Regions from separate parts of the Cytobacillus sp. Hz8 genome, predicted to be linked through region 1. Evidence: riboswitches for the same ligand, from Rfam matches in the RefSeq annotation. Region 1 holds a riboswitch; the other holds the start of a gene.

Region 1 (15,564 bases):
AATGGATTCATCCTCTTGCCCGATATGAACCCCGTCTGCACCAAGTGCTATCGCCAATTCAATATCATCATTCACAATAAATGGAATATGGTGTTCTCGACAGATTTGCTGTAGCTCTTTTGCAAGCTGGTATTTTTTACTTCCCGTGAAAGCTCCAATTCCTTTTTCCCTGTATTGGAAAAAGGTAATTCCTCCTTCAATCGCCGCCTTTAAAACCTCTGCAGGACGATGCTTACAATTAGGACTTCCTAATATCAAATAAACCTTTAATGCCTCTCTTAGCTCAAACTCATCATTTAACCTCATGATTCATTACCACCCTTTGATGATGCTGCTTTTTTCGGTAAGCCCAATGATTCGTTGGACCATGCCCCTGACCAATAAACAGCTGATCCTCAATGGCTGCTTGTATAAAGTCCTTCGCTGTTGCCACTGCTTTATGAACGTTTGCCCCTTTGGCTAACTCTGCCGTAATCGCTGCTGAAAAGGTACAACCTGTGCCATGGGTATTTTTGGTTCGCATTCTTTTACTCGTAAATGTCATGACATCTTGCCCATCAAACAATAGGTCCTCCGCTTTCTCTTGATTTTCTTCATGACCACCTTTTATCACGACATTTTTTGCTCCCAAAGCATGCAGTTTTTTTGCCGCAGTTAATTTTTCTTCATATGTATGGATCGACATATTCGTTAAAACCTCTGCCTCTGGAATGTTAGGAGTAATTACGTATGCAAGTGGCAACAAATATTGCTTTAATGCCGTCACTGCTTCTCGTTGCAGGAGCGATGCCCCTCCTTTTGCGATCATGACCGGGTCGACCACCACTTTCTCCCAATGATATTGCTCTATTTTATTTGAAACGGCTTGAATGATCTCTGCATTAAAGAGCATTCCTGTTTTTAAGGCATCTGTTCCCATGTCCTCTCCAATAGATTCTATTTGCTGATTGACAGCTTCATGGCTTAACGGATAAACGGCTTGAACCCCTAAGGTGTTTTGGGCCGTTACAGCAGTAATAGTACTCATCCCATACACCTCCAGCTCTTGAAAAGTTTTTAAATCGGCTTGAATCCCTGCACCGCCTCCGCTATCTGATCCTGCTATTGTTAATGCTTTCCTCATTATCCGCTCGCCCTTTCCACTAATTAAATCCTTTTATATGAACCAAATTGCTCCACATCTTCAGGAGAAACAAGTGCCAGTTGGTTAATAAATTCAATTTGAAAGCTCCCTGGTCCCTGATTTGCAATCTTTTCTGCAGCCTTTTCAGCAGCAATTCCATAGAAAACTAGTGCCGATAAGGCAGCTAATATGGAATCCTTCTCGACTCCAGAAAACGCCCCAATAACAGAGCTTAAGAGGCATCCCGTTCCTGTCACTTTTGTTAAAAGCGGATGTCCATTAGTCACTAGATAGGTCGTTTCTCCATCTGTTATCACATCCTCTTTTCCTGTTATAACGACAGTTGTTTTCAAGCTTCGTGCTGTCGCCTTAGCCAATCCAACAATATCTCCCTTTTGTTCTCCGGCATCCACACCCTTGATCTCCCAATTTTCTCCATAAACGTGAGCAATCTCTGCAGCATTTCCTCGTAAGATGGTTAGTTTCACTTCACTTATTATTTTTCTTGCCATCTCGGTCCGAAAAGAAGTGGCACCAGCCCCAACTGGATCTAAGATCACCGGAATCCCGCACTCTTTTGCTGCCTTTCCTGCGAGAATCATAGAGTTAACCACCTCTCGATTGAGCGTCCCAATATTCAAAACTACTGAACTAGCTATTTTCGCCATATCCGCTGCTTCTTCTGGAGCATAAGCCATAACAGGAGAAGCCCCAAGGGAAAGTAACCCATTTGCAGTAAAATTTGTAACGACCACATTGGTAATATTATGGACAAGCGGCTTGAGTTCTCGCACCCTTTGCACAATAGATCCTAAATCTTCTCTCTCCATCTCTTCATTCCCTCCAATTTCTTTTCATAAAAAGTGAGATACTCCTTAAAACGCAAAAATGCCAGATCCAATAAGGACCTGGCATTAAATAGTCAAAAATAAGTGATTCCCACTTGGCTACTTTCCTACGCTGGTATTGTCCAGATCAGGTCCAAAGGGTTAAAAAACTTAGCGTTTTTCTCTCAGCCTAATAATATAGGCACCCCTAGTAGATAAAATGTTATTTAATTTATATTTATAATAGTGGAATGATTTGTAGAAGTAAAGGATTTTTGTTTAATTCCATTAAGTATGATTACCCATAAACTATATGAAAGCATAGCTTCCGATATCCATCTTCTCCTCAGAAAACTCATCGTCCATTCCCTTAACAAGGTAGTTGTACCATAAAAGTCAGGATGAACATTTTACTCATTCGTTTTCTATTAAATTAATATATTTCCCATGCAGAGAATATTTTCGTAATTAAACCGAAAATAGTAGTTTCGTTGTATGAAAATAGAGATCTGTTTTTTTGAGAATTTCTTTCATTTATATATACTTTTTCAACACAATAGCTGAATTATGCCCTCCAAAGCCAAAGGAATTGGATAGGCCAATATTTAATGTTGTCTTACGTGCCCCATCTGACACATAATCTAAGTCACACTCTGAATCAGGTTTCTCTAAATTAATAGTTGGTGGAATAACTCCTGTTTCTAAACTCTTAACAAGCGCAATAGCTTCTACTCCACCTGCAGCGCCAAGCATATGGCCAAGCATTGATTTGTTGGCGGTAATGGGGATTTGATAGGCTCTTTCTCCAAATAACTGCTTGATTGCTAAAGTTTCTGAGATATCCCCAACCCCAGTACTTGTTGCATGTGCACTAATGACATCTATCTCATCTGTAGATAAAGCTGCCTTTGCTAATGCCTTTTTCATCGCTGTCAAAGCCCCTCTTCCTTCTGGATGAGAAGCCACCATATTATAAGCATCAGAGCTGGCTCCATATCCAATTACCTCAGCATAAATAGGTGCATTTCTTTTAATAGCATGTTCAAGTGATTCTAACACGAGAATTCCTGCTCCTTCACTCATAACAAAGCCATCCCGACTTTCATCAAATGGCCTACTAGCTGCAGTTGGATTCTCATTTCTTGTTGAAATCGCTTTGACATTTCCAAAGCTCGCTAAAGATATTCTGGTTACAGCCGCTTCAGAACCGCCTGCAATCATAATATCTGCATCATCATTGCGGATTGTATGAAATGCTTCGCCAATTGCTGTATTTCCAATAGAACAAGCTGTCACAGGAGAAAGCGATGGACCAAGGGCACCATATTTGATACTGATTTGAGCAGCTGCCGCGTTTGTAATCATCATGGGAACTAAACTCGGACTGACTCTACCAGGTCCACGTTGTTCTAATGTATAAACATTTTCAATCAATGTCTGTATTCCACCTATTCCAGAACCCACATAGACTCCGAATCTTTCCAGATCTATTTTATTTAATTCAATTTGGGCATGGTTCAAAGCTTCTTCAGCTGCTGCTAAGGCAAACTGACTAAAACGATCCAATCGCCTAGCTTCCTTAGTTCCAAGTCGCTCTTCAGGATCAAAATCACGAACAAGACCAGCTATTTTCGTTTTCATATCATGAACATCAAAGGTATCAATGGCTGTTATCCCTGATTTTCCTTCAACTAAATGGTTCCAAAATGTATCAATATCATTTCCCAGAGGTGAAATAACCCCCATTCCAGTTATGACGACTCTCTTCATTCAAACCCCTCCAAATTTTTTCTAATTTCTATTTTATCTCTTAGTTATCCTATTACAAGTTGTTGTTTATCCTAGTATAATGAGTACTATGATAAGGAGGTGCTGACCATGAATCCTGAAACAAGGCTTCAGGCATTATCAGATTTTTTAAAATTAAAGCGTTCCAAAATTCAGCCACATATGGTGGGATTACCAGAAGGCATTCGAAGAAGAACACCTGGACTTCGCAGAGAAGAGGTTGCCCAACTAGCTGGAGTGAGTACGACTTGGTATACATGGCTTGAGCAGGGGAGAGATATCAAAGTCTCCATTTCCGTATTAGATGCTATTTCAGAAGCCTTGCAATTAACCAAAGATGAAAAGGCTTATCTTACTGCATTAGCCTTCGATGAAGGGAATAAATTCTCCTTCGCTTCGGAAACAGAAACTACCATAAGCCCATCATTAAATAAAATTCTTCAGGAACTCCAATATTGCCCAACCATCATAACGGATCGGCATTGTCATATTGTTGGCTGGAACCAAGCGTCAGCCCATGTTTTTTTGGATTTTGAACTCATCCCAAAGGAACAAAGAAATCTCATATATTTATTATTTTCTCGCAAGGAATTTAAGAGCTTAGCCGTAAATTGGGAGCATTTCGTCAAGGGCTTTATCGCGATTTTTCGTACCTATTATGGTCAATACGTCGCTGATAAATGGTACTTTCAATTTATCGAAAATATGGGGATAAAGTACCCAGAGTTTCATAAACTGTGGGAGGAAAGTGAAGTGAGCTCAGCACCTGAAATCCTCATCGAATTTCGCCACGCAAAGGCTGGAAAAATGGTATTTGACCTTACTTCTATGCAGGTACATGGAAACAATGACCTTAGATGCAGTATTTACACACCCGTTGATGGCACAACAACAGAGGCAAAACTGAAAAATTTACTTGAACATCATTCAGGTCTTCATTTTGATTGATAATGGAATATGTTTTACTTTAAAACCACTTGTTATATGGGAAATTTTAGGATATATTGAATATTAATTGAACAACAGGGGTGGAGATTATTATGTTTTTAAATAAAGAGAAAGTAGGATATATTTTAGGTATTACATCTATAGTACTTGTGATAATCAGTATCATTATGTTCTATGTACAAAGAGGACCAAATGTTGATATTGATTTCGTTGTCACCATTTATAGCATCTTCTCAATTATTGGCATTTTACTTGCTATTATTTCCTCGATTATGTCAAAACGACGTAGTATACGTAGCATCGGCATAATTGGCTTTATCGCAAACGGATTTGTTTTGTGTTGCGCTTATCTATTATTATTAGCAATGGGAATTGGAGAACCATAGAATTTCTTCAAGAGTTCAAACCTTAATTTTTAATGTTTAGGTTTATCTGCTGTATTTACAAGAGTACCACTATCACAATTTACGCCACACCATTTATACACAATCGGATTACTTTTTTTCGTCTCGGCAAATACACAATTTACTAAACAAGGAGAATAGATGGATTTCCGCTCATTTACAGGAAAAGCAACTATCGATTTCTTATCCTTCTATACACCTTGAAAACGTTCAATAAATTGTAATATTTCTCCGAAAAAATTAAGTTTTTTCCAATTATAATAGTTTTACCTACTTTTTTATTAAAGGGTGAACTATACATGCAAACATTTCTTGTTACAACCATCCAACAACTAGAAGAAAAAATTGCTATATTAAGGAAAAATATGATTGAATTTGGTCTAAAACACGGCTTAAATAATGAAAAAACTATTCAAATGAGCCAAGAACTCGATTGTCTAATCTATAAATATCAATTGCTTATCAATTAATATTCTAGTTTATCTTCCTAAAACAGTTCTTAATTCTCCTTCCCTTTCTAAAAGTTTTATCATCATCAATCCTTTGGTGATCAATAGAAGGGCGATTCCATCATAGATGAGTCACACATCAGAACATAGTCCGATTGATAAGAAATAGAATGAATTTATATAATTTGAAGATTCGTTAGTTCCTTCAAAAAAATTAATACTTTTGCACTTAGCAGAATCCTTTCCCAAAATAATCGTTTTGGGTTTTTTTGTCTAAAATCACATAATCGCAGTAGCCTTCCTTTTTTCCTTTGTCATCATATTGATGATGATTTCTCCTTATCGATTGAGAGAGAAGAAATCATACGAAAGTTTCGCCCGAAACCAAAACCATAAGAAACGTGGAGTAAGGATTTCCGCTTCCTCGCTCTCTGATTTTATTAAACTCCTTATAGCATAATGAATGTCATGAACCCATCTCTCATCCTCCAAAAAATAAATCCAATAGATTAGATGTATTGCTTGAATTTTTCATATAAAACTCTGAGTACCCACAATTCCGGCAATATACCACTGTAAAATGATTATTCTGAAGATCAAACATTTTCGATAACCCTGTTCCCGTCATCGCAACCTCCTTTGTTCTGGCATCTTTACTTCCACATTTAATACAACCTTTTTCATTCATCTATTCCACTCCTCGTATCGTAAATTTAGAATCCTTTTTCCCTTATATATGATTATTCATTAAAGAGGTTTCATATATTTGCAATTCACTAATTATTTTCTTAATTTTACAAAAAATACAAATATTTCTCTTGACTATCATAGAATGATTACATATATATGGAATAGATGGTCTTTTACCTTTATTCCAATACATTGATTCAAGGAGTCGTTAGCACATGGCCAATACTTATTTCTTTACCGGTTTTCCGGGATTTATTGCTACTTCTTTAATTAAAAAAATTATGACAGAAAAGGATGAAATCAATCAATTTTATTTACTGGTGCAGCCTCAATTTTTGCAAAAGGCAGAAGAGACACTAAGAAAAATTGCATTAGATGAAAGTCTGTTGTTAGAGCAATTTACTATTATCCCAGGAGATATAACCCTCCCTGATTTAGGAATGGATGCTGCGATACTTGATGAATTAAAAGGGGAAATTACTCATGTCTTTCATCTTGCAGCTATTTATGATCTCGCCGTACCAGAGGAGTTGGCAATTAAGGTAAACATAAATGGAACTAAAAATGTCAACGATTGGCTTCTAACCTTACATAATGTTCAACGCTATGTATATTTTAGCACCTCATATATTGCCGGCACTCGAGAAGGGAGAATATTAGAATCAGAGTTAGATAAGCACCAAAGTTTTAAAAACTATTATGAAAGAACAAAATTTGAAGCGGAAGTTTTAGTTCGTCAAATCATAAGCAAGGTTCCTACCACCATTATCCGACCTGGCATAGTTGTTGGGAATTCGCAAACGGGTGATACGATTAAATTTGATGGCCTCTATTTTATTTTGAATTTTTTTGATAAGCTTAAGTTTTTGCCTATTATCCCTTATTTAGGCGCAGGAAAGGCTGAAGGAAATTTTGTCCCGGTTGATTACATTTTTGCAGCAACGATTTATCTTGGACATGCAGATATTGGAATAGGAAAAACCTATCAGCTTACTGATCCGAATCCATATCGATGCAAAGAGGTTTACCATATGCTGATGAAGGAGTATCTTGGAAGAGAGCCGTTTGGAGTCATACCACTTGGACTGGCAAAATGGTTTCTTTCTTTTTCTGCTATTCGAAAATGGTTAAGAGTTGAAAAGGAAGCACTTGATTATTTCACATGCATGGCCGAGTACGATTGCAGCCAGACTCAAAAGGATTTAAAAGGTTCCGGAATCACTTGTCCTAATTTCAAAGATGTAATCCCTGCGATGGTCCTTTTTTTTAAGCAACACAAAAATGACAGTGAAAAGCAGGTGAAGATTCAATAAATAAATGCTTGATTCCCCCTAAAAAATCATCTCATTCAGTATAAAATGCCTGTTTTTTAGGATAGTATCTATTTTTTATCACCTAGCAACCTCTAATTGTATATAGTCAATAAAATAGCAAAATTACAATCAAAAAGGAGGGATCAAATGGTTAATTATCAGAATCTAGTTAAAAAGCAAAGACATTTTTTTCGTACTAATACAACAAAGAATATATCCTTTCGTATTGATGCATTGCAGCGCTTAAGGACAATGATTAAAGATCATGAAGAGGATCTTTTGGCTTCCTTAAAATCTGATTTAAATAAATCCGAATTTGATGCTTATTCAACTGAGATTGGTGTCGTTCTCGAAGAAATTCGTTTTACTCTAAGTCACATTCGTGCATGGATGAAGCCGAAAAAAGCGAAAACACCGATGACTCACATTGGTTCTTCTGGTTATATCTATTCAGAACCATATGGAGTGTCTTTAATTATTGCACCGTGGAACTATCCTTTTCAATTAGCGATTGCTCCTTTGATTGGGGCAATTTCTGCAGGCAATTGCGCGATAATCAAACCATCTGAACTTACTCCGCGAACATCTGAGATTTTAGCTCGCCTTATTCATGAAACCTATTCTGAGGAATATATTGCTGTCGTATTGGGTGGTGTGGAGACTAGTCAAGCTCTTCTACAGGAAAAAGTGGATTATATCTTTTTCACAGGAAGTGTTCCGGTTGGAAAAACCATAATGGAAGCAGCGGCAAAAAATTTAACACCTGTAACACTTGAATTAGGTGGGAAAAGTCCTTGCATCGTGCATAAGGATGCTAATATTAAACTCGCCTCCAAACGAATTGCCTGGGGAAAATTCACAAATGCTGGTCAAACCTGCATTGCACCTGATTATTTATACCTCCATCAAGATATTAAAGAGGAGTTTTTCCATCATTTGAAGGATGCCATTAAAGAGCTATATGGAGTGGATCCGCTAGAAAATGATGCTTTTACCCGCATTGTAAGCGAAAAACATTTCAATCGTCTGTCTTCTTTCTTGCATGATGGAGAAATAATTGTTGGCGGAAGGACAAAATATGAAACATTAACGATTGAGCCAACCGTTCTTACCAATATAACCTGGCAGGATGCCATCATGGAGGATGAAATATTTGGACCGATACTCCCTGTACTGGAGTACCAGGATTTATCTTTTATGCTAGAAGGAATCCATCATCATCCCCATCCGTTGTCTCTTTATCTTTTCTCTGAGAATGCTGACATCCAACAGAAAGTATTGAATGATGTTTCCTTCGGTGGAGGCTGTATTAATGACACCGTATATCATTTTGCCTCACCCTATTTACCTTTTGGAGGTGTTGGAAACAGTGGAATAGGCGCATATCATGGAAAGGGAAGCTTTGACACCTTTTCCCATAGAAAAAGCGTATTAAAACAAACCACCTTATTTGATATTCCATTTAGATATCCAAATGTAAAAAATGGTTTGAAGAAAATTAAAATGTTTTTGAAATAGTGGTTTAAGAATTTTATTCAAAAGATCTGTTCCAAGATTGGAATAGGTCTTTTATTTTTTTAAAGACCCTTTTCATTTTTTTTGCTATTAGAATATATAAATTAGTGGCTCATTCAGACATCCATGTATGAATTGAAAGGCATTTATGAAGGAATCAAATGTCTATTCAGAAAGTTTTTAGGAATTAAAAGGAAATGGAAGCCGGATCGAAGGAAAGAATAGATACCTCATTTTCGCGAGTAAATGTTTTTTTTGCGAATAATCTGGTTCTCGCTTCTTTTTGAATAAATTACAAGACCATTAAATCCGAATGAAGAGCCTATTCGGACAACTAAAATAATTTCACTGCAATCAAGTCTAAATCAGATGGCTTCGACAAAAGATTAAAATGATATTCCAAAAAAGCAGCGTTTTATATACATTCCCACCAAAAGAACATTTCAACATTTGCCCATTTTTATCTAGTTAAAGAACCCAATTTTTGGCTATTTCATATTGTAAGTTAGAAACTTGATTAGATTAGTGGTCCACGATAAGCCACGTATTAGGACTTTTCTATTTTCTAATCTACTCAGAAATTGGTTGAAAAGGAGTGTTTTTTCCCATGAAAAGATTAATTGTTCTTGCTCTAATCGGATTAGCAGCACAATTAGTAGACGGTTCTTTAGGCATGGCCTATGGGGTAACATCTACCTCATTATTACTATTATTTGGAATTGCCCCAGCGGTAGCTTCTGCATCAGTTCATATGGCAGAAGTAATCACAACTGCTGCATCAGGAGTCTCCCACATTCGCTTTGGAAATGTGGATAAACAAGTCGTCTACCGATTAATCATACCCGGTTCGATTGGTGCCTTTCTTGGTGCATGCTTTATAGGAAGCATTCCAGGAGATATAATTAAACCATATGTCTCTTTTTTTCTATTATTATTAGGGTTTTATGTCATCTACCGTTTTCTATTCAAATTTAATCCTACAATGAAAATAAAGAAAAAAATGTCAAAAAAAGCTTTTCTCCCCCTTGGCTTTATTGCTGGCTTCTTTGATGCGACGGGAGGTGGTGGATGGGGCCCTATTGCAACACCGGTTCTGTTAACCAATAATGAAATGGAACCAAGAAAAGTCATTGGTTCCGTTGATACGAGTGAATTTGCTATCGCTGTGTCCTCTACTTTAGGTTTTCTTTTAACATTAGGATGGACGCAAATTAATCTTCAGTGGGTCTTTGCTTTAATGATTGGTGGATTGATTGCTGCCCCAATTGCCGCATGGCTAGTCAAAATTATTCCTACAAATCTTCTTGGAACCTTAGTAGGAGGAATTATTATCTTCACAAATATCCGAACATTGCTCAGTTTATTGGATGTTTCCCCTTCCGTTACCATCTTCACCTATTTCGTGATTATCGGTCTTTGGGCAATAGCAATAGGCAAAGTAAGCTGGAAATTAAAAAAAGAAAATATTAAAACCATGGTATGAAAAAAAACACAATGTTTATTCATGATGATAAACATTGTGTTTTTTACCGTTAAATTTGATTATTTTTTACGGATTTTCTCTATTTCATCTGCGACAAATTGAACTTGCGTTCCAACAATGACTTGAATGCTTGTTGGTCCCACAATATTGATACCAGGAACACCAGTAGCCTTAATCTTATTTTGGTCAACAGCATTCATATCTTTTACCTCAATCCGCAAACGAGTAATACAGTTGTCAACAGAGGTAACATTGGCATCTCCGCCAAGGCCAGCATAAATTTGTGCTGCCAAGTTTGCAAATTTTCCACTTTTATCCATACTTACATTTGCAGCTTCTCCATCCGTATCTGCCTCATCATCTTCTCGACCAGGGGTCATTAAGTTAAATTTCGTAATTAAGAAACGGAATACGAAGTAGTAAATAACCGCAAATACTAAACCTTGAACGATTAGCATATAAGGCATATTCGCTAAAGGAAGTCTTGAACTCAAGAAGAAGTCAATAAAACCAGCGCTAAAACCGAATCCTGCTGTCCAGTGGAAAAAAGCAGCAACTGCTAAAGAGATACCTGTTAAAACAGCATGAACAACATAAAGCATAGGAGCTACGAACATGAAAGAAAATTCAATTGGTTCAGTTACCCCAGTTAAGAACGCTGCAAAACCAGCTGCAAGCATTAAGGATGCCACTTGTTTTTTATTCTTATCCTTTGCCGTATGATACATAGCAAGACAAGCTGCTGGTAAACCAAACATCATAACTGGGAAGAAGCCAGCTTGATACATACCAGTGGTTCCTTTAACCCCTTTACCTGACCAGAAATTACCAATATCATTGATGCCAGCTACGTCAAACCAGAATACTGAGTTTAATGCGTGGTGCAATCCAGTTGGAATTAATAGTCGGTTGAAGAAACCATACAAACCTGCACCTGCAGCACCTAATTTACTGATGCCTTCCCCAAAAGATACTAATCCAGTATAAAGCACTGGCCATAAGAAATAAAGAATGGCAGATACTACGATCATAGAGACAGCTGACATAATTGGAACAAGACGTTTTCCACTAAAAAAAGCAAATGCATCCGGTAATTGAACATGGCTAAATCGATTGTACATCGAAGCTGCCACTAAACCGGAAAGCATCCCTACAAAGGCATTACCGATTTTCCCAAATGCAGGGTCAACCTTTGTTGGATCAATTCCTTGAAACATCGCAACTGTAGCAGTTGATAGCAAAGTTGTAATAACTAAATAGGCAACTAATCCGCTTAGTGCAGAGGATCCATCTTTATCTTTTGCCATTCCTAACGCTACACCAACAGCAAAGAGAATTGGAATATTATCTATTAATGAGCCACCAGCTTTGGTTAAGAAAGCAGCAAGTGGATTTCCAGCCCCCAAACCTGTGTCAATCCAATAACCAATACCGAGCAGGATAGCTGCTGCTGGTAATACTGCTACCGGAAGCATCAAAGAACGGCCTAATCTTTGGAAATACTTTTTCATGGTAATTCCTCCCATTAAAAAATGTAAAAATTCAAACATGCATATTCAGTTCATAACGAAGGAACGATTGCTTTTGACTAAGAAGTTTTCGTGTTAGGAAGTAAGCCATCTTAAAACAGATATGAAATATAAGACCAGTGAACCAAAAAGACACTATACATCCTTTAACTTTCCTAAAAGCTAATTCCACGAACAGACAAACCGGATTATCCTTTTTCATCTTTTAATTCAATTGCATCCCCCCTTTCAATTATTTATTTGATAGATTATCAATTATTCTAAATAACAACCTCCATGGAATTACCAAGCACTGTTACTTACCGGAAGCTGTCAAAATTACTGTCTTACCCACTAAACCTCTCTTTTCATCCGTCGCAACATATTTTTTACCACTATCCACGCTATTCGTGATGACGATTGGGGTAATGATGCTTTTGGCATGCGTTTGAATATATTCCAAATCCACTTCCATCAAAAGCTGCCCTACTGTTACCCTTTCTCCCTCTTGAACCTTTACATGAAAGCCTTCTCCTTTTAAATTCACCGTCTCTAAACCAATATGAATTAGAATTTCAGAGCCGTCATTTGCAAGAATGCCAACTGCATGCTTTGTAATTGCGACCTGAATAATTTTCCCTTCTACTGGCGCAAAAATTTGCCCATTTTTTGGAATCATCGCAATTCCTTTCCCCATCATTTTTTGACTAAATACAGGATCTGGAACCTCTTCGAGTGGAATTATTTCTCCCTCGAATGGTGCATATACCTCTAATTTTGGTTTTTTAAAGATGTGAAAAACCATTTTTATCACTCCTAAATTATTGCTATGGTTAAATTCTAAACCCAAATAAACATCATGGACCTACTTTCTATTATTTGAATTATTTGTTAAATTTCTTCATATTATTTGTAAGTTTTAAAAAAAGTTTTACTCAGAAAAGTGAAGGAGGTTTATAAGAAAATAATCAAAAAAGGCATGGGGGTATAATGAAAGGCTCTAATAACCTTCAATTTTACCACCATGCCTGATCGTATCAGTTACATGTGATCCATATATCTTTTATAAAATAGCATACCATCAAACTTTTGAATTGACAATATGAAAGCGGTAACAATTTTAATAAAATTAGGAAAATTCTTCAACTTGCTACTTTGCCCATCGTTTTAAAATCTTGCTATTTCAAAATATAAATTATTTCAAAATAACAATATTTCCTGTAGTTTTTTCTTTAACACAGTTATTCCTTTAATCTAAAACACTCTAAATGAAACAACTGAAATTCAAGGATTATTTATTCGTGGCTCTCATGCCATTACGGTTACCTAAACAGAAATTCAAGTCGATGTTGTTGTATAAGCTGCCATTAACCTTTTAGCTCAATTATTATTAAAGATTGGTCTTTTAAGCATATTCACAGCATAATTATGCTCACTAATTCTTCGAATCCTGTAAGAAAAGCAAAAGTCAGGTCAACAACCTGACTTTTACTCAATAATTCCCTTTTCCTTTAAATTTTCAAGTGCAGCATTTTCATTCTCTTCTTTTACTTGATATTCAAGTGTTCCTTCGATTATTTTAGCGCAGCGTCCACCAAATGGTTTTAGGGCCTCTTTAATCATTTTAATATCAACAGCTGAATCTTTAATCGGATAACTTACTTTCATCTACATTCACCTCCCTCATTTTAACTATAAAAAATTAACAGGAATCCTGCAGTGATAATCGTTACACACTGAACGAAAATTTTATTCCTATATATTTCCCTTTAACCTCATTCTCATCTCGCTTCGTTCTAAAAGACACTTTACACGATTTTTAACATTCCTATATAATTAAATAAATTTAAATATTGCGAAAATAATATAAAGAAGAAGATTTCATGAATGGTTCAGCAGAATCATATACTGAAATGACATTTAAATGATTAATAGCTAGATTTTTTGTATGAGGAGGATGCTTGCATGAAATTTGATGTGATTGTAGTTGGGGCTGGACTTGCAGGATTGGTGGCAACAACAGAACTTGCAGCAGCGAGGAAAAAGGTGTTATTGCTTGATCAAGAGCCTGAGTCATCCCTTGGTGGACAAGCTTGGTGGTCTTTTGGGGGATTATTTCTCGTTGATTCTCCTGAACAAAGGCGGCTTGGAATTAAAGATTCACGTGATCTAGCATGGCAGGATTGGCTTGGAACTGCTGGCTTTGATCGTGAAGAAGATGAGGATTATTGGGGATTAAAATGGGCTGAAGCTTATATTGATTTTGCTGCTGGGGAGAAAAGAAAGTGGCTAGCTAAACAAGGCATCCGCTTTTTCCCAATTGTCGGATGGGCGGAGAGAGGTGGGTATCTTGCTGATGGACATGGAAATTCCGTTCCACGATTTCATATTGTTTGGGGAACAGGTCCCGGTTTAGTTAGGCCATTTGAGAGTAAAGTCCAAAAAGCGAGATCGCACGGCTTAGTAGATTATCGCCCACGTCATCGTGTGGATGAATTAATAACGGAAAATAGAGCCGTTGTCGGGGTTAGAGGGGCTACGCTTGTTCCTAGCTCTGCAGCACGTGGTGAAGCAAGTACACGTGAGGTTAGTGGAGAATTTGAATTTTACTCTCATGCCGTATTGGTTACAAGCGGTGGAATTGGTGGAAATCATGAATTAATTCGACAGAATTGGCCCGAAAGGCTCGGGAGGCCCCCAAGAAATATGATTTCTGGTGTTCCTGCCCATGTTGATGGCAGAATGCTTGCGATTACAGAAAGAGCAGGAGGAAGAATTGTCAATCGTGATCGCATGTGGCACTACACGGAAGGAATTAAAAACTGGGACCCAATCTGGCCCATGCATGGAATTCGTATTCTTCCCGGACCTACCTCCCTTTGGATAGACGCAAAAGGTAAGCGCTTTCCAACACCTAATTTCCCTGGATTTGATACATTGGGTACTCTTAAAGCCATTCAAGATACAGGGTATGAATACTCTTGGTTTATTTTAACGCAAAAAGTCATTGAAAAAGAATTTGCCCTTTCCGGCAGTGAACAAAACCCTGATATTACAGGAAAAAGCATCAAAAAGGTCCTATCCCGGATCTTACCAGGGCCACCTGGACCCGTTAAAGCCTTTATGGAAAAGGGCGAAGATTTCGTCATTGCTTCAAACCTCTCTGAGCTTGTTGCTGGTATGAATAAATTAACGGGTGAAAATTTATTGGATGCAAAAGAAATGGAACAACTACTCATAGCTAGAGATAGAGAAATAGAAAATACATTTACAAAAGACCTTCAAATTACGGCTTTGCGTGGGGCACGAAACTATATTGGCGATAAACTCATAAGAGTAGCAAAACCCCATAAATTCCTTGATCCCCATAATGGTCCATTAATCGCTGTTCGTTTAAATATTGTTAGTCGAAAAACGCTCGGTGGACTGCAAACGGATTTATCTTGTCACGTACTGGATTCATCTAGAAATCCCATTCCAGGTCTTTTTGCAGCTGGTGAAGTTTCAGGTTTTGGA
Region 2 (15,564 bases), on a different contig from region 1:
TTATCAGAATTTCTTAAATCATCGTCCAAAGTGAATGAAAGCAAGTCCATATGCTTCTAGTTTTATAAAACAGGGGAGAGTATTCCCCTGTTTTTTCATCTATTCGGATGCTAAAAATTAAATATAAGGGCTTTGCTCAAATTTTTAATTTGAATTATTGAAATATTCTTTCTTATTCAAGTATAATCAGTAAATAGTGACGATGTAAAAATCAACTTATTATGTAACCGCTATTATGAGGATTTAAGTAAAATGATCGAAAAGATGAGGAGAATCGTATGAGTCTATTAAGTTATATTATTCGCACTTCGCTCGTAGTGATTCCAGGTACTCTATTAATAGGACTTGGTGTTTGTTTTAGTAATCATATTGATGGGAGAGCATTCTGGATTAGTATTATTTCGATCGTAGCATTGGGGGCTATTGTTGGCGTTATTTCATCTATTGTAAACTACCGAAAATTCATTGCACCAATTGGGCAGATTAATGATGTTTTGGAAAAGTTGGCGTATGGAGATTTGTCCGGTAAAATTTCTGAAGATCATGTAGGAGAATTAAAGCCGATTGCTGCAGCAGTTAATCGGGCAACAGAAGCTTGGAGAAAGGTATTGCTTAAAGTAAATGAATCATCAAGCGAGGTTAATGATATTGCATTGCAATTATCCGTAAGTTCTGAGCAAACTAGTCTTGCAACGGAACATATTTCGGAAACAATCGAAGAAATAGCTGCTGGCTCGGAAAATCAGGCGAATGGTGTAAGAGTAACTTCTGAAATTATTACCCAAATGTCTAATAGCTTAGTTCAAGTCATTTCGGATACAGATATCGTATCGAAAAAAATTGCAGATTCTTCTGATAAGGCGAATCACGGATATTCTTCCATTTCATCGGCATCTAAGCAAATGAATTCGATTTATTCAAATGTTCAAGACTTAGCAAAGGTTGTGAAGGATCTTGGGCAACGTTCTCAGGAAATTGGAAAAATTATTGAAGTAATAACAGGAATTGCGGTGCAAACGAATTTATTAGCGTTAAATGCTGCCATTGAAGCTGCTCGTGCAGGGGAGCAGGGAAAAGGCTTTGCGGTTGTTGCAAATGAAGTCAGAACACTGGCGGAGAAATCGGCAGAATCTACTTATCAAATTAGTCAACTCGTTTCACACATTCAGGATGAGACTCAGGCAGTTGTTCAAACTATGGAAGCAGTGAACCATGAAGTGAAAGAAGGAATGGATGTGATGACTACAGCTGGTAATTCTTTTACTCAAATTCAAGAATCTGTCAATTTAGTCACTAACCAAATGGAACAAGTAGCGGTAGCTGTAGAGCATATGTCAGAAGGAGTGAATCATGTAGTAAACTCCATGAAGGATATTTCATCATTTGCCAATGAATCCGCAAGTGCAACCCAAAGTGTTTTAGCCACAACTGAAGAGCAGGTAGCTTCTATGGAAGAAATCTCTTCAACCTCTTCACATTTGTTAAATATGTCAAAGGAATTGAAGGATATCATTGATCATTTTAAACTATGATTTTCCTTCATTTAATAGTTTATAAAATGAAGAAAAGAAGAGTTCACATTTTAGTGGAATACTCTTCTTTTTCTTTGCAATCAACATTTTGAATCTTTCCTAGTCTTCCTCGTTTGATAAGTGATACTCCCACATATTTCCGTCACGCCAGAATCTTTTTCTGGTTTTATAGAAATCATAGGCTTTGTATTTCCTAGAGCGAGATCTTCTTCTTCCGCACTTACGGCAATATCTTGAGTCGCGTCTTGAACTTCTTCGAGACCTTCTAGAAGAACGGCGGGAACTTCGCCCAGTACTTCTACAAGAGCATCTAGAGTTTTGTCTTGTACTTCTGGAGCGTCTTGTGGATCGGGAAGAACGGCGGGAACTTCGCCCAGTACTTCTACAAGAGCATCTAGAGCTTCGTCTTGTACTTCTGGAGCGTCTTGTGGATCGGGAAGAACGGCGGGAACTTCGCCTAGTACTTCTACAAGAGCATCTGGAGCTTCGTCTTGTACTTCTGCTAGATCTGCGGGAAGAACGTCTTGTGCTTCGGAACGAACGACCAGTACTCTTTCTAGTGCTTCTACTTGATCTCCGAGAACTTCGTCTTGTACTACGGGAAGAACGATTAGCACTGCTCATTTCTACATAGAATTCACTAGCTGTTCTTGAAGTTCTTCGATATGAACGGGTTCTGCTTCTAGAGGTTTGATTGGTATTCCGATTAGATGTACGGCGATTCCTTCTTTTTTCAGAACGAGGATCTTGGAACATAAAATTCCCCAGTCCAGAAGAATTTGCTGTTTGAACAGCCTGCTGAATATCATCACGGGTGTAACGACCCATAAATATAATTCCTCCTTTAAGAAATGTGTAAGAGAAAAGGCATCATGGGTTGTTTTACATATCCTTTTAATATCCATACACCCTTTTCTTACTAACAGGGTACGTGCACTAGGATAAAAATGTATGAGTAAATAGCGTATTTTTCTAGAAAATAGATAGATGTCATATGTGGCAATACACTCGTTTTTTCATAGGAATATTGTAAACAAAAAAAAAGGGATGATTGAAATATGGGAAATAATCAAATTCCGCATTACCATCTCTTTATTCATCCGTTAGATATAACTGATTTGAGAAGAGATATTTGGTGCGATGACCCTGTTCCTGCAGTGATGAAGTTCAATAAAAGAAAATTTGAGATTGATATTGTTTACCGGGGCTCACATATTCGCGAGTTTGATAAAAAGTCTTATTTTGTTTCGTTCCACAAACCGAGTCTATTTCGTAAAGCAAAAGAATGGCATTTAAACGCAGAATTTAAAGATCCGTCTTTATTAAGAAACAAGCTATCTTTAGACTTTTTTGCAGAGATTGGAAATTTGGCACCTCAATCCAGATATGTATTTTTAGTCATCAATGGGAGAAAGGAGGGGGTTTATCTAGAAATTGAATCCGTTGACGAGTATTTTTTGCAAAAAAGAGGTCTTCCGAGTGGATCCATTCACTATGCGATTGACGGTGATGCTAATTTATCTTTAATGAGTGATCTCGATAAGAAGGTGAAAGATTCCTTATTATTGGGATATGAAAGGAAATTGGGAATGGATATGGATGATGATTCTTTACAAGAAATGATCTTAATGATTAATACGACATCAAGGGAAGAATTTGAAAAAAAAATACATGTAATTATGAATGTGGATAAGTATCTTCGCTGGTTAGCCGGTATCATCTTTACGCAAAACTATGATGGCTTTGTTCATAATTATGCTCTATATCGAAATAGAGAAAATGGTCAATTCGAAATTATCCCATGGGACTATGATGCTACTTGGGGAAGAGATGTGAATGGAAAGACGATGGAAGAAGATTATGTGCGCATTCAAGGCTTTAATACCTTATCTGCTAGAATTCTCGATATTGAGCATTATCGAAAACAATATAAAAATTTATTAGAAACAATATTAAAGGAATATTTCACCATTGAACACTTAAGGCCAAAAATTGAAACCATGTATGAGCTCATAAGACCATATGTTTTATTAGATCCATATAAGAAAGAAAAGTTAGATGAATTTGATCGAGAACCGGAATTTATCTTGAACTATATAGAAGTACGCTCAAAATATATTAAAAACCAATTGACTAAACTAGATTAACCACATTCCTCAGATAAAGAAAATGACTTTATCTCGCGCTCCACTTATATTCATATCCCTAGTAGGCAACCGTTGATTTTTATAGAAATAGGCAATCGCTATAGGTCAAGAAGCAATCGTGATACGTATATATGCAGTATATATAACCTATATGGTTAAATGAAACGCAAAGGCGACTGTGCGGTGAGGGAAAATGACTAATACGAAATAAAAATATTCATAGGCCCTTATGTATCGATATTCTGCACTTAACTTCTGTTTACTCATGATTCTTAAAACAGAGTAATAGTTCATTCACTTAGCCAAAAGGAACCGTTGCAAAACAATAAAGGAGGATATTAATGAATAATCAAAATGTGCAAGAAAATGAGCACCCTCATAATGATTACTCAACTTCATTTCATTCTTTCCTAGAATCACTTAGGGGAAAAATGGTGACGATTTATCGTGGAGGGCCTGAGTCCAAAACAGGGATCTTATTAGATGTTCAATCAGATTATGTAACTCTCTTTTCTCAAAATAATAACAACAATAACAATAACAACAATAATAATAATAATAATCAGAACAACCAAAACCAAAATAATCAAAACACCGTTATTTACTATCAGGCTGAACATGTCAAAAGTATTAGTGAGGATTCCAAGTCAAACTCCATGCAAATTTCTCAGGTAACTAATGAAGAAGTAGACTATTTGCAATCAGAGTCTTTTATTGGGTTAATTACACAATTAGTGAATGTTCAGATACAAATTAATCAGGGAGGCCCTGAATCTAAATATGGTACATTGCTTACAGTAGCTGGTGATTTCCTTGTTCTATATACAGAAGATGACGGTATTGTATATTATAATGTTCAACATGTCAAAAGTATTTGCAAATACCAAAATAATAACAATAACAACAATGGAAATGTCAATCAACAGTATGTAATCACTTATCCAGAGTATCATATCGGAACGGATTTCCATGATGTCTTTAAAAATATGACTCATAAATGGGTTTCCATTAATCGCGGTGGTCCGGAAGCGATGGAAGGGGTTCTCGTTGAAAACGCAGGTGGTCATTATACCCTTATCAGCAACCAAGAGGTTTTAAGGATCCATCCTTACCATATTAGAAGTATCAGTTCTGGTCCAAAGGGTGCGATGAAACAAAATAATAACAGTAATGAACAATCTAATCAAAACAATCAACAACAGGAGAATTCACAAGAAAATCAGAATAAAGATTCTTCTAATAAAAATAATGATTCTAAGAAATCATCCCGTCGCAGCAGATCTTCCAGTCGTGAACATGTCGTAAAAACGATTGATTATGTATGGAAAGGCAGAAGCTAAACCATAAATGAATTTAGCTCAATATAAATTCTACCTCAAATGGTGCATTAGTCTTCGCTGGTGCACCATTTTTGTCAAGAAGGGAGGGAGACTATGAGTGAAATTCAAGGAATCGGAAACTTTCTTGGGATGGAAGTGGAAGTGGAGATTTCCGGAAGGACCTATTTCACTGGGATACTCATTGATATCGGGTTAGATATTCTCGTCTTATTTGATGGACAGAAATTCCTATATATTCCATTTCTTCATTTGCATAATATAAAAGAAAATAAAATAAAGGAGATTGCGGAGAAGCCGCCTGAAGCGGCACCGTTGCAATTTGAGAAGGAATCGATTTCTTATCGCAAAATATTAACAAATGCTAAAGGACAATTTATTGAAATATTTGTTACGGGGAATCGATCTATTCATGGATATATTACGAGCGTATTGAATGATTATATCGTGTTTTATTCCCCAGTTTACAAAAGAGTTCTTATTTCTATGCAGCATTTAAAATGGTTAACACCATATTTTAATCAGCTAACACCGTATACATTGAATACAGAAGAACTTCCAATCGTTCCTTCAACCCTTCCATTATCACGTTCTTTTGAGGATGAATTGAAAAAGTATAAAGATCAATTGCTTGTTTTTGACCTAGGTGATAATCCGGATAAAGTTGGCTTAATGAAGAATGTTTCCAATAATATTCTTGAACTTGTTCTTGCTGATGGCCAAACGGTCTATTGGAAGCTTTTGCATTTAAAAACGGTGAATTTTCCATAAAAATTTGACAGTTTCAAAGGAGATTCCTTTTTGATGGAATTTCTCCTTTTTTTTTATTTTCTTACTTCTTTTTACTAATATGTGGGTAACTTGGGAGATGATTTCACAAAATAGTAATAATCTTATTGACAATTTGTGTGTTAATATTTAATGTAAGTTTTTTTGTAAAGTGAGAGGGAATATATGCTGTTATATATCTTCAAGGATTTGACCATAAACTTAACAATATTTACTTCTGTTATTTTTTTAACTTGGCTCCCGTATCGCGATAAAATCCAAAATATTAATCAGCGTAACTATGAAATGATCTTGAAGGAAAAAATCATGATTGGCATTATATTTGCTATATTAGGAACATTTATTATGTTTTGCGGTATTAAATTGGATGGGGCATTGATAGATTTACGTCATTTAGCTATTGTTGTAAGTGCTATGTTTGGAGGATTGCCAGCTGCAATCATCACCGGGCTATTAATTGGAATAAATCGTTTTTTCTTTATTGATGGTTTTAATATCCCATCTTATATTGGATTATTGAATGCCATTAATATGGGGGTTATGAGTGGTTTCATCGTGACTCTTAGCAAAAAAAATAGCTGGTTATACATGAATTTATACTGCATTTTCAGCACAACTTTGGTACTTTTCCTATTAATTCATGATTATCATAATCTACTTCCCATCCTTGTTTCCTTTTGGTTTATATCGGCAGTAAGTGGGCTATTAATAAATAAGCTAATAAATTATATCAAGCACACGGTTCGTCTTCAAGAACAAATGAATGAGACTTTACAAGAATTGCAAGATATGAAATGCGCCCTTGATGAAGCTTCCATTGTCAGCATGACAAATAAATATGGTGTCATCACATATGTAAATGATAAATTTGTTGAAGTCTCTGGCTTTTCACGTTCGGAAATTATCGGGAACACGCATCGGATGTTTAATAGTGGGTATCATTCAAAAGAATTGTTTCAAGAATTGTGGGATACGATTCAGGCAGGTCGGATATGGAAGGGAGAGATAAGAAATCTATCAAAGGATGGTCATTTTTCATGGTTTGAGACAACTATTGTGCCTTTTATGAAGGATGGGAAAATCAAACAGTATGTAACAGTAAGAACGGATGTAACAGACCGGAAAAACTTAGTGTGGAGAATGAAGAATCTTACCAACCTTGATGGATTAACTGAAATAACCAATCGGCGTTATTTTGATTATAAAATTCAGAAAGAATGGAATCATTCACTTGAAGGTTATCCTCTTTCATTTATCCTTTTAGATATTGATCACTTTAAAGCATATAACGATACTTATGGACATATGGGCGGAGACGAGTGCTTAAGAAGAGTTGCGAAGAAATTAGTTGAGATAGCGAGTGCTGATTCATATACGGTATCTCGTTATGGTGGTGAAGAATTTGGGATCATCCTTCCATACACAAAAGAAGAGGAAGCAATTGTATTTGCTGAAAGGGTACGAAAAGGGATTGAGGCTTTAGCAATAGAACACTTAACCTCAAAAACATCTAATATTATTACAATTAGTCTTGGGGTAGCTACTATCATTCCAACGGAGCAAAATACGATTGAAGAGTTAATTCAACAAGCTGACGAGGCATTATATTTTGGGAAAAATAACGGTAGGAATCGTGTACATCTTTATAATCAATCACATATGTATGTATAACCCAAGAAAGTTCATATGATAAAAGAACATGATATGAATAATTAGGAAATAACTAGATGATGATCTCTATATTGAATAGAGGTCATTTTACTTTATTCGGGCAAATACCCATGCCATTATAAGATTTATGCATATTCTTTAGTGTGAAATAAAAATAAAATGACAAAGAGGAGGATTTGTAATGAATTCAAATATGCAGTATATGCCCGAATTTCCTCAGCCAGAATTAATGGACGGATCTATGGAAAGAAGACCGTTCGGCTTTGGCTTCGGAAGACCATTTGGTTTTGGGAGACCATTTGGCTTTGGCTTCGGAAGACCATTTGGTTTTGGGAGACCATTTGGCTTCGGCTTTGGAAGACCATTCGGCTTTGGGTTTGGAAGACCATTTGGTTTTGGGTTTGGCGGATGGGGATTACCATTAGGATTTTTAGGTGGATTAGCTGCCGGGTCTTTACTTGCTCCACCATATTATGGCTATGGGTACCCATACCCATACCCATACCCACCTTTTGGATACGGGTTTTAATTAGGTCATAAATTGAATAAGGCTAAGTCCATCTACTCATGGCTTAGCCTTTAAAAGAAGATAAATATAATATAAACATTTTACATAATATTCACGGTCTAACATAGTGTTTAATGATACAATAACAATAAGTGTATCTTATTAAACATATTTTTTTTATAATCGTAACGGAGAATCACAGAGGAGTATCATAATGTGGAAAAAAAGAATTATCATCTTGGCTTCAATTATCATTTTGTTTTTGCTCATTCCTTATGGATTACCTTTAATCTTTGCTCTGGCAACAGCAGTATTGCTTGAAGGTCTTGTTTCATGGTTTCAGAAGAGATTTAAGTTCAGTCGATTGCAGGCAGTAATTTCAGCCTTTCTATTTTATTTATTAATTTTAATTATACTTGGGTATAATCTGTTTGCTACCATCGTTAAGCAAATAGTTAATTTGTCACAAAATACACCGACATATGTTAATGATTTTTACGTGACAGCCATTTTACCACTTATCAAAATGTGGGAACAGTATTCACAAACTCTTCCAAAAGATGTGATTAAATCTACGGAGAAAACGATTGAAAATAGCGTCAATTCGTTAGACTCCTTCCTTCAAGGAATCCTCCAAGCAATGATTAACTTGATTACGGCTATTCCAGGATTTTTGATTGAGTTCCTCATTTATTTGGTTGCATTATTTCTAATTAGTCTTGAACTGCAAAAAATTAAGACAAATATCAAAAATCATTTAACGTTGGAGACCACGAAAAAAGTAACTTTAGTTATTCATCAATTAACTAAAGCTGGTGTAGGGTTCATAAAAGCGCAAATTATTTTCAGCCTTTTAACCTTCCTCTTGGCTTTTATCGGATTGACGATCCTGAAGGCACCACATGTTCTTCTATTTTCCCTTATCATTGTGGTCGTAGATATACTCCCTATATTAGGAACAGGCTCTGTGCTTGTGCCTTGGGGAATTGTCGCGATATTGCAGCAAAATGAACTGTTTGGGTTTGGTTTAATTGTTCTCTTTTTAATCATAACCGTTGTGAGAAGAATTATAGAGCCAAAGGTGTATGCCTCTAATCTCGGGATTTCTGCGCTTGCCTCATTAATTAGTCTCTATCTTGGTTTTAAAATTTTGGGTCTAATCGGATTATTTGTTGGACCTGCGATTGTTATTGTCTTTGAAACTTTAAGGAAGGCAAATATCATTTCTTCCAATTTTAAAATTTAGTAAAAAATAGGGCAGGAAATATCCTGACCCTATTTCCATTTTTTGTAAATTATTTTTCCACCTGTCAAATCGAGAGTATTTCGCTCACCTTTGTAAAGCAACTTCCCATCCTCATTAATTATCAAATTTTCATACGTATAAATATCCTTTCCATTCGGCATTTCGATAATTATTTTTCTTCCCAAATCTTTATTTGGCGTATCAATTTTGATTAAACTTTTTAAATAAAGATGAATAGAAAAGAATCCAATGATTAGGACACTAGTAAAAATAAATAGAGTCTTATAGAAAAGTAGTTTCTTTTTTTGAGAATGTCGATCATATCTATTCATTTTCTCTTTTATCCCCCTATAAATCCGTATTTCTTGATAAACATATGCGTAACCGGATAAAAAATTGCGAAAATATGTAAATTGTTAAAAATTAGATTGATAGAAAGGGTGTTTTCAGTCTTATAAAGTGAAACTTCCATCAGTGGGTGTTTTCGACGCACAGGACGTGCTAGTGCAGAAGTTGTGATTGACGTCGCGCTTTTAGTCTGCCATTCAACCCCCACTGATGGTTAGTTTAACTTATCGGACCTTTACGGACAGTTGATCTCCCACTTATCTTCTTCGTATCTCAGAATCTTTAAGTGGGAGTCTTACTGTCCGTTAAGAGTGGGATAAAAGCGGTCGAACGCCTATAGACTTTTCAGAAAAAATGTGTGTTTGTCTAATCGCACATATTAGGTGAATGGAATAGGATATAGGGAATTCAAATAAGGGAGGTATGAGCATGTCAGGCGCAGTTGGTTATAATGCAGGATTTGCTTTATTGGTAGTACTCTTTATTTTGTTGATTATTATCGGTGCTTCATGGGGATTTGGAGGATTTCATTAAGCGTAAATAGGGGGGGTTAATGTATGCCATTCGGATATGGATATGGTGGCTTCGGCGGCTGTGGATACGGTGGTTTCGGTTTCGGTGCAGCGTTTGCGTTAATCGTAGTGTTATTTATCCTTCTCATTATTGTAGGAGCAGCTTGCTTTACTTGGTAAGAAGGAATGAACGAAAGCAGGGAATTCCCTGCTTTTGTTTGTAATCAATAGGTACATATTTATTTAATCATGTAAAATTTTTTCGTCTGTGTGAGTATTTGTGAATAAATGATTTCTTCTGATTTATTTTTTAGTTCTGCTAATTTTTGAATGGATAGTTTCATCATCAAAGGATTTGTTCTTTTTCCATGAAAGGGACCCTCAAATGGCCATGGCCCATCTGTTTCGATAAATATTTGTTCTAATGGGTAAGCGAGAGCTAGTTGTTGAATTTCTTTTTCGTAAATGAGGTCTGGAGTATAGGATATATAATATCCATTTTTAATCATCCGCTCTACTGTCATTTGATCCCCTTTGAACCAATGAAAATGTGCTTTTTGTATGGAGTATTGTTCTAATAAGTCACACACAAGCGGCGCATCATCGTAGACAGCGTGAAGGATTATGGGCTTATCCCATACTTTTGCAAATTTAATAAATTCTTTCAATATTGAAATATATGGTTCCAATGGAAATGAGTTTGTTCCTTCTTTTAATCTTAAATAATATGGAAGGCCGACCTCGCCAACGGCAACCATATGATTAGAATGCTGGCTCATCCAATTCATTAAGGATGATAATTCCTCATCGGAAGGAAGAGGTTGCTCGGGATGATAGCCAAAAGCGGTATGTACCTTTGGATAAATATTTGATAAGGATAAGTTTCTTTTACAGGAACTGAGATCAGTTGAGACGGTGATTAACGCCTCAACTGATAACTCATGGTTAAGGATAAACTTGATTTCGTCATCTTGATATTGATCTAAATGAATGTGCGAATCAACCATTTTATTTTCCAACGGAAACACGATCCTTTGCGGTTAAAGTATAATAAATGGATTTTTTCCATTCAAGAAATTGTTCCTCAAGCAAAAGCGTTTCACTTCGAGGTCTCGTGTAGGGAACATCGAAAATACGCGCAATGCTCGCTGGTTTATTGGTTAATACCACAATCCGGTCGGATAAAAACAAGGCTTCTTCAATGCTATGGGTAACAAACAAAATCGTCTTTCGATTGCTTTCCCAAATAGATAAGAGCCATTTTTGCATTTCCAATTTTGTGAATTCATCTAATGCAGAGAAAGGTTCATCCAGAAGAATGACGGATTGTGGGCTAAGCAATGCTCGAATGAATGAGACTCTTTGCTTCATTCCCCCGGATAATTCATCGGGATAGGCTTTCAAATAATCTCCTAGACCTGCTTTTTGCAGCATCTCTATTGCCTTATCATGATCAATCTTACCTTTAATCTCCTGGCCTAGGGTAACATTTTTTAAAATGGTTCTCCATGGGAAAAGAGATGGTGTTTGAGGCATATAGCTTATCAAACCTCTCTTGCCATTAATCATTTCTTTATTCAGGGTTATGATGCCATTATCAGGGGTTAGGGTCCCTCCAATGAGATGGAGCAAAGTACTTTTTCCACTTCCTGATGGCCCTAAAACAGAGATAAATTCTCCTTCATTTACCGTTAAACTGAAATCTTTCAAAACGGGCTGCTGCTGAAATCCAAACGAAACCTTGTTTATGGATAAGATGCTCACTTTAATGCTCTCCTTTCCTCTGCCAACGAATCCATCTTCGTTCAAACAGGGTAATAATAGCGATAAAGAGAAGACTTAAAATCATAATAATAAAAATGGCTACAAAAACCTTTGCTGTTTGAAACGATGATGAAGCTAATGTCATATATACTCCAATTCCTGATTTTGCTCCGAGCCATTCGGAGATTACCGCACCCATGACGCTATATGTAGCAGAAATTTTCAGTCCCGAAAAAATCGCTGGAAGGGCAAAGGGAAACTCAAGCTTTTGAAACAATTGGAGCCGTTTTGCTCCTGCCATAATCATATATGATTTCAATTCAGGTGTGGTTTGCTTAAACCCATCTAATGCTGCGACAGTAATTGGAAAAAAACATACAAGAGTGATCACAATTAATTTTGGCAATAACCCAAATCCAAACCAAATAATAAGGAGAGGAGCAAGGACAATAATCGGCACATTTTGCGATAATATAAGCAAAGGATAGAAGGCTGATTCAAATGCAGGAATAAGATGAAGCAAGATAGCCGTTAAAAAACCAATCCCTGATCCAATCAATAATCCAAGCAATGATAATTTAATAGTAGACACTAAATGAGGAAGGAAGCTTGTCCAATCATTGATCCCTTCTAGAAATATGGCACTAGGTGATGGAAGCAGCCATCCTGGTACTTTTGCTAACCGAACCGCCAATTCCCAAATAATAAGAATAAGGAGGAGAACCATAAATGGTCTCCATCCTTTTCGAAGTAAACTCTTCATTATCGATATTTCTCCGTTAATTGATCCATTGTAATTCCCTCTGGTTGGTAAAGAATTTTTACTTGAGAAATCACGTTTGGACTTCCGATTTCAATCATACGTTGATTCATCTTCGTAATAATGGTAAAGAGCTGAGATAATTCTCCTTCCATGGTTGTTTCCAAAGGATGAACTTCATAGTTGACTCCTGAATCCTGAATGACTTTAATAGCTTCATCAACATATGGAATGACGTTTTCCCCGTTTTTTGTTTTTGGGATGATTTGAATACTTATAAGTGCATTTGCCATGTCTCTCGCTCCTTATTTTGGTAAAAATTCATTTGTGAAAGCTTTTTCTGAATCAAGCTTTTTCTCTAATAATCCATGATCATACATCCATGTTGCATAATTATCCCAAACCTCCTTGCTTTGATAGCCCCATTCCTTTGCATCATCTTGATATTTCGGAGAAAGCCATTCCTGACTTTTCTTTACAAGGTTTTCATTTAAATCAGGAGCTGCCTTAATTAAGATTTGCGCAGAGTCATCGGGATTCTTGATCGCATACTTATATCCTTTCGCTGCAGCTTTCATAAATGCTTTAACTGTTTCAGGTTTTTCCTTTATCATCTTTTCATTAGAGGTTAAAACAGGAGTGTAGTAATCTAACTTCTTAGAGTAATCTGTTAAATAAATCATGTTCAGTTTTTCGCCGCGAAGCTCTGATTCAATTCCTGTCCATCCATAATAAATCCATGCGAAATCAATATCTCTCTTAACTGCAGTAAAGAAATCGGTGTCCCCTATATTGATAATATCCACTTTCTTTACATCTGCATGTTCTTGTTCCATAAGTGAGGTGATGACGGACTTTTCAATAGGTGAACCCCAGCCACCGTATGTATGTCCTTCAAAATCTTTTGGGCTTTTAATATTTTTGGCAACAGGTGAAGCAAAACCAGATGTATTATGTTGAATGACAGCAGCAATCGATACTAAAGGAACTCCTTGAATCCTCGCTAGTGTAACACCTTCCTGATAACTCACTCCAAATTCAGCTTTACCAGAAGCGACTAATTGATCAGCACCAGCTTCTCCCGGTTGGATAATATCAACATCAAGTCCCTCTTGCTCGAAATATCCTTTAGCCTTTGCTACATAAAGACCTGTATGGTTCGTGTTTGGTGTCCAATCAAGAACGACAGTCACCTTTTTCAGTTCCTTTTTCTTTTCAGCTGATTTGTTTGACTGCTCTTTGCCGGTACATCCGCTTAATAATAGAAGAAGCGAAATGATGGCTAGACCTATTTTTTTCATGATAATCTTCCTTCCGTTAGTAAAAAATAAAAGCACCCAGGCAATGAACCTGGGCGCAAATAAATAAACATAAAATAACTGAATATGTTTCCTACGCTGGTCTCATCCAGATCAGGTTCAAAGGGTCTACATCTTATATGGATGTACTCTCAGCCAGCACAACTGGTTCCCCTAATATTCTTACCTATTCAATTAATTTCTATCTCATTATAGCAGATTTAATCCATTTGACTAGTAAGGATATGAATATTTGAAAGGAAAAGTCATTATTCTTGACGAATGATTATGGAAATAGTAAGATGCAACTGTACTTACTAAAAGTAAGCAGTTGACTAATAGGAGGTAAAAAAACATGACGACAGTAGCAAATAAAACTTTATCAGAAGTAATTAAAGAACGCCATTCTGTTAGAAAATATGATCCAGAGTTTATGATTTCAAAGGAAGAAATTGAAGCAATATTAAAAGAAGCAACACTTGCGCCATCATCCAGTAATCTTCAACCTTGGCGCTTTATCATTTTTCAAGACAAAAATATTAAAAAAGAACTAAAAGCCATTGCCTATAATCAAGAGCAAGTAGAGACATCCTCAGCTGTGATTGCAGTATTGGGGGATAAGGAAATGTATAAAAATGTAGAAAAGATCTATCATAGTGCATTTGAAGCAGGCTTTATGGATGAAGCCAATATGAACCGTTTGATTCAAAGTTCCAATAACACCTACCCAGCAGCTCCTGTTGAAGCACGCATAAATATTGCTTCTTTCGATGCCGGCTTAGTGACCATGCAGCTAACATTGATTGCTAAAGATAGAGGATATGATACAGTCATTATGGGTGGTTTTGACAAGAATCAATTTGTAGAAAAGTACAATGTAAATGAACGCTATTTTCCCATAGTTTTAATTGCTTTAGGAAAAGCTGCTCAAGATCCATTTAAATCAACTAGACTACCACTAGAAGACGTTGTTCTTGAATATAAATAATAATAACAAGGGAAGGCGCGGTATTTGCCTTCCCATTTCTATTTTGGTGCTCTAAAGCCGGCAGCTTCTGCTTCGTTTTTGGTACAAAACCATTTTCTGGTTTTGTTTGCTTATATGACGGAGAATCGGGGGTATGATAAATTTTTTCTCCACGCGAATTAATATTTCCTTTAATCTTGCATTTTTGATTAGGAATTTTTTCCTCGTTTTCTGCCTGTTTCTTTTCCTCAGTACGGTAATTTTCCAATGACCAAATTCCTATTTCTTTTTCTTGAGCCTTTTTTTGAATGGCCTTAAATTCATCGACGTATTTTGTATTTGATGCATATACAACGACTCGAGCTAATCCTTCTTCGAGCAGAGTTTCATTATACATTTTTCCATTGAGATAGACATAGGCTAATAATCTCCCATACTGATCACGTTCACTTACATCAAGCTCTAATTGAACCTGTTGATGTAGTAATGTTTTTTTTGTAAATGCAGATGCCTCTGGTCCAAATGGTTGTACTGGTTTAGTTGGATGCTTTGTCTCAGGAGTATCCACAAGAAGCATCCGAATTCGCTCTTCCTTTCCATTTGCAAGCTTTACATCTATCGTATCGCCATCAACGACATAAACGACTTTCCCTGTAAATCCTTTCGAGTCTGTTGCTTGTGAACA

Evidence for each region. A riboswitch is a leader RNA that binds a small molecule or an ion and turns the genes downstream of it on or off. The one in region 1 is predicted to bind thiamine pyrophosphate.
Region 2: another riboswitch for thiamine pyrophosphate. It lies ahead of ACE38V_RS02480 (ABC transporter substrate-binding protein); the one in region 1 lies ahead of thiM (hydroxyethylthiazole kinase).

The regions. Positions count from the first base shown of each region.
Region 1 is NZ_JBHKFI010000012.1:13,497-29,060, reverse strand. It holds gene thiE (thiamine phosphate synthase) at 1-306, opposite strand, end outside; gene thiD (bifunctional hydroxymethylpyrimidine kinase/phosphomethylpyrimidine kinase) at 293-1,123, opposite strand; gene thiM (hydroxyethylthiazole kinase) at 1,147-1,953, opposite strand; TPP riboswitch at 2,059-2,170, opposite strand; gene fabF (beta-ketoacyl-ACP synthase II) at 2,485-3,720, opposite strand; gene ACE38V_RS14860 (helix-turn-helix transcriptional regulator) at 3,829-4,686, shown strand; gene ACE38V_RS14855 (hypothetical protein) at 4,767-5,072, shown strand; gene ACE38V_RS14850 (Spo0E family sporulation regulatory protein-aspartic acid phosphatase) at 5,390-5,560, shown strand; gene ACE38V_RS14845 (zinc ribbon domain-containing protein) at 6,021-6,227, opposite strand; gene ACE38V_RS14840 (SDR family oxidoreductase) at 6,445-7,542, shown strand; gene ACE38V_RS14835 (aldehyde dehydrogenase) at 7,690-9,060, shown strand; gene ACE38V_RS14830 (sulfite exporter TauE/SafE family protein) at 9,665-10,540, shown strand; gene nagE (N-acetylglucosamine-specific PTS transporter subunit IIBC) at 10,600-12,051, opposite strand; gene ACE38V_RS14820 (PTS sugar transporter subunit IIA) at 12,365-12,853, opposite strand; gene ACE38V_RS14815 (hypothetical protein) at 13,537-13,716, opposite strand; gene ACE38V_RS14810 (FAD-binding dehydrogenase) at 14,014-15,564, shown strand, end outside.
Region 2 is NZ_JBHKFI010000001.1:488,770-504,333, forward strand. It holds gene ACE38V_RS02395 (dipeptidase) at 1-34, shown strand, start outside; gene ACE38V_RS02400 (methyl-accepting chemotaxis protein) at 279-1,532, shown strand; gene ACE38V_RS02405 (hypothetical protein) at 1,613-2,149, opposite strand; partial or broken gene ACE38V_RS02410 (hypothetical protein) at 2,310-2,360, opposite strand; gene ACE38V_RS02415 (CotH kinase family protein) at 2,591-3,679, shown strand; gene ACE38V_RS02420 (spore coat protein) at 4,021-5,019, shown strand; gene ACE38V_RS02425 (DUF2642 domain-containing protein) at 5,122-5,787, shown strand; gene ACE38V_RS02430 (diguanylate cyclase domain-containing protein) at 5,971-7,476, shown strand; gene ACE38V_RS02435 (hypothetical protein) at 7,706-8,005, shown strand; gene ytvI (sporulation integral membrane protein YtvI) at 8,199-9,230, shown strand; gene ACE38V_RS02445 (hypothetical protein) at 9,260-9,562, opposite strand; gene ACE38V_RS02450 (YjcZ family sporulation protein) at 10,008-10,112, shown strand; gene ACE38V_RS02455 (YjcZ family sporulation protein) at 10,136-10,270, shown strand; gene ACE38V_RS02460 (TatD family hydrolase) at 10,330-11,109, opposite strand; gene ACE38V_RS02465 (ABC transporter ATP-binding protein) at 11,099-11,854, opposite strand; gene ACE38V_RS02470 (ABC transporter permease) at 11,856-12,617, opposite strand; gene ACE38V_RS02475 (thiamine-binding protein) at 12,617-12,907, opposite strand; gene ACE38V_RS02480 (ABC transporter substrate-binding protein) at 12,920-13,915, opposite strand; TPP riboswitch at 13,986-14,098, opposite strand; gene ACE38V_RS02485 (nitroreductase family protein) at 14,268-14,900, shown strand; gene ACE38V_RS02490 (thermonuclease family protein) at 14,860-15,564, opposite strand, start outside.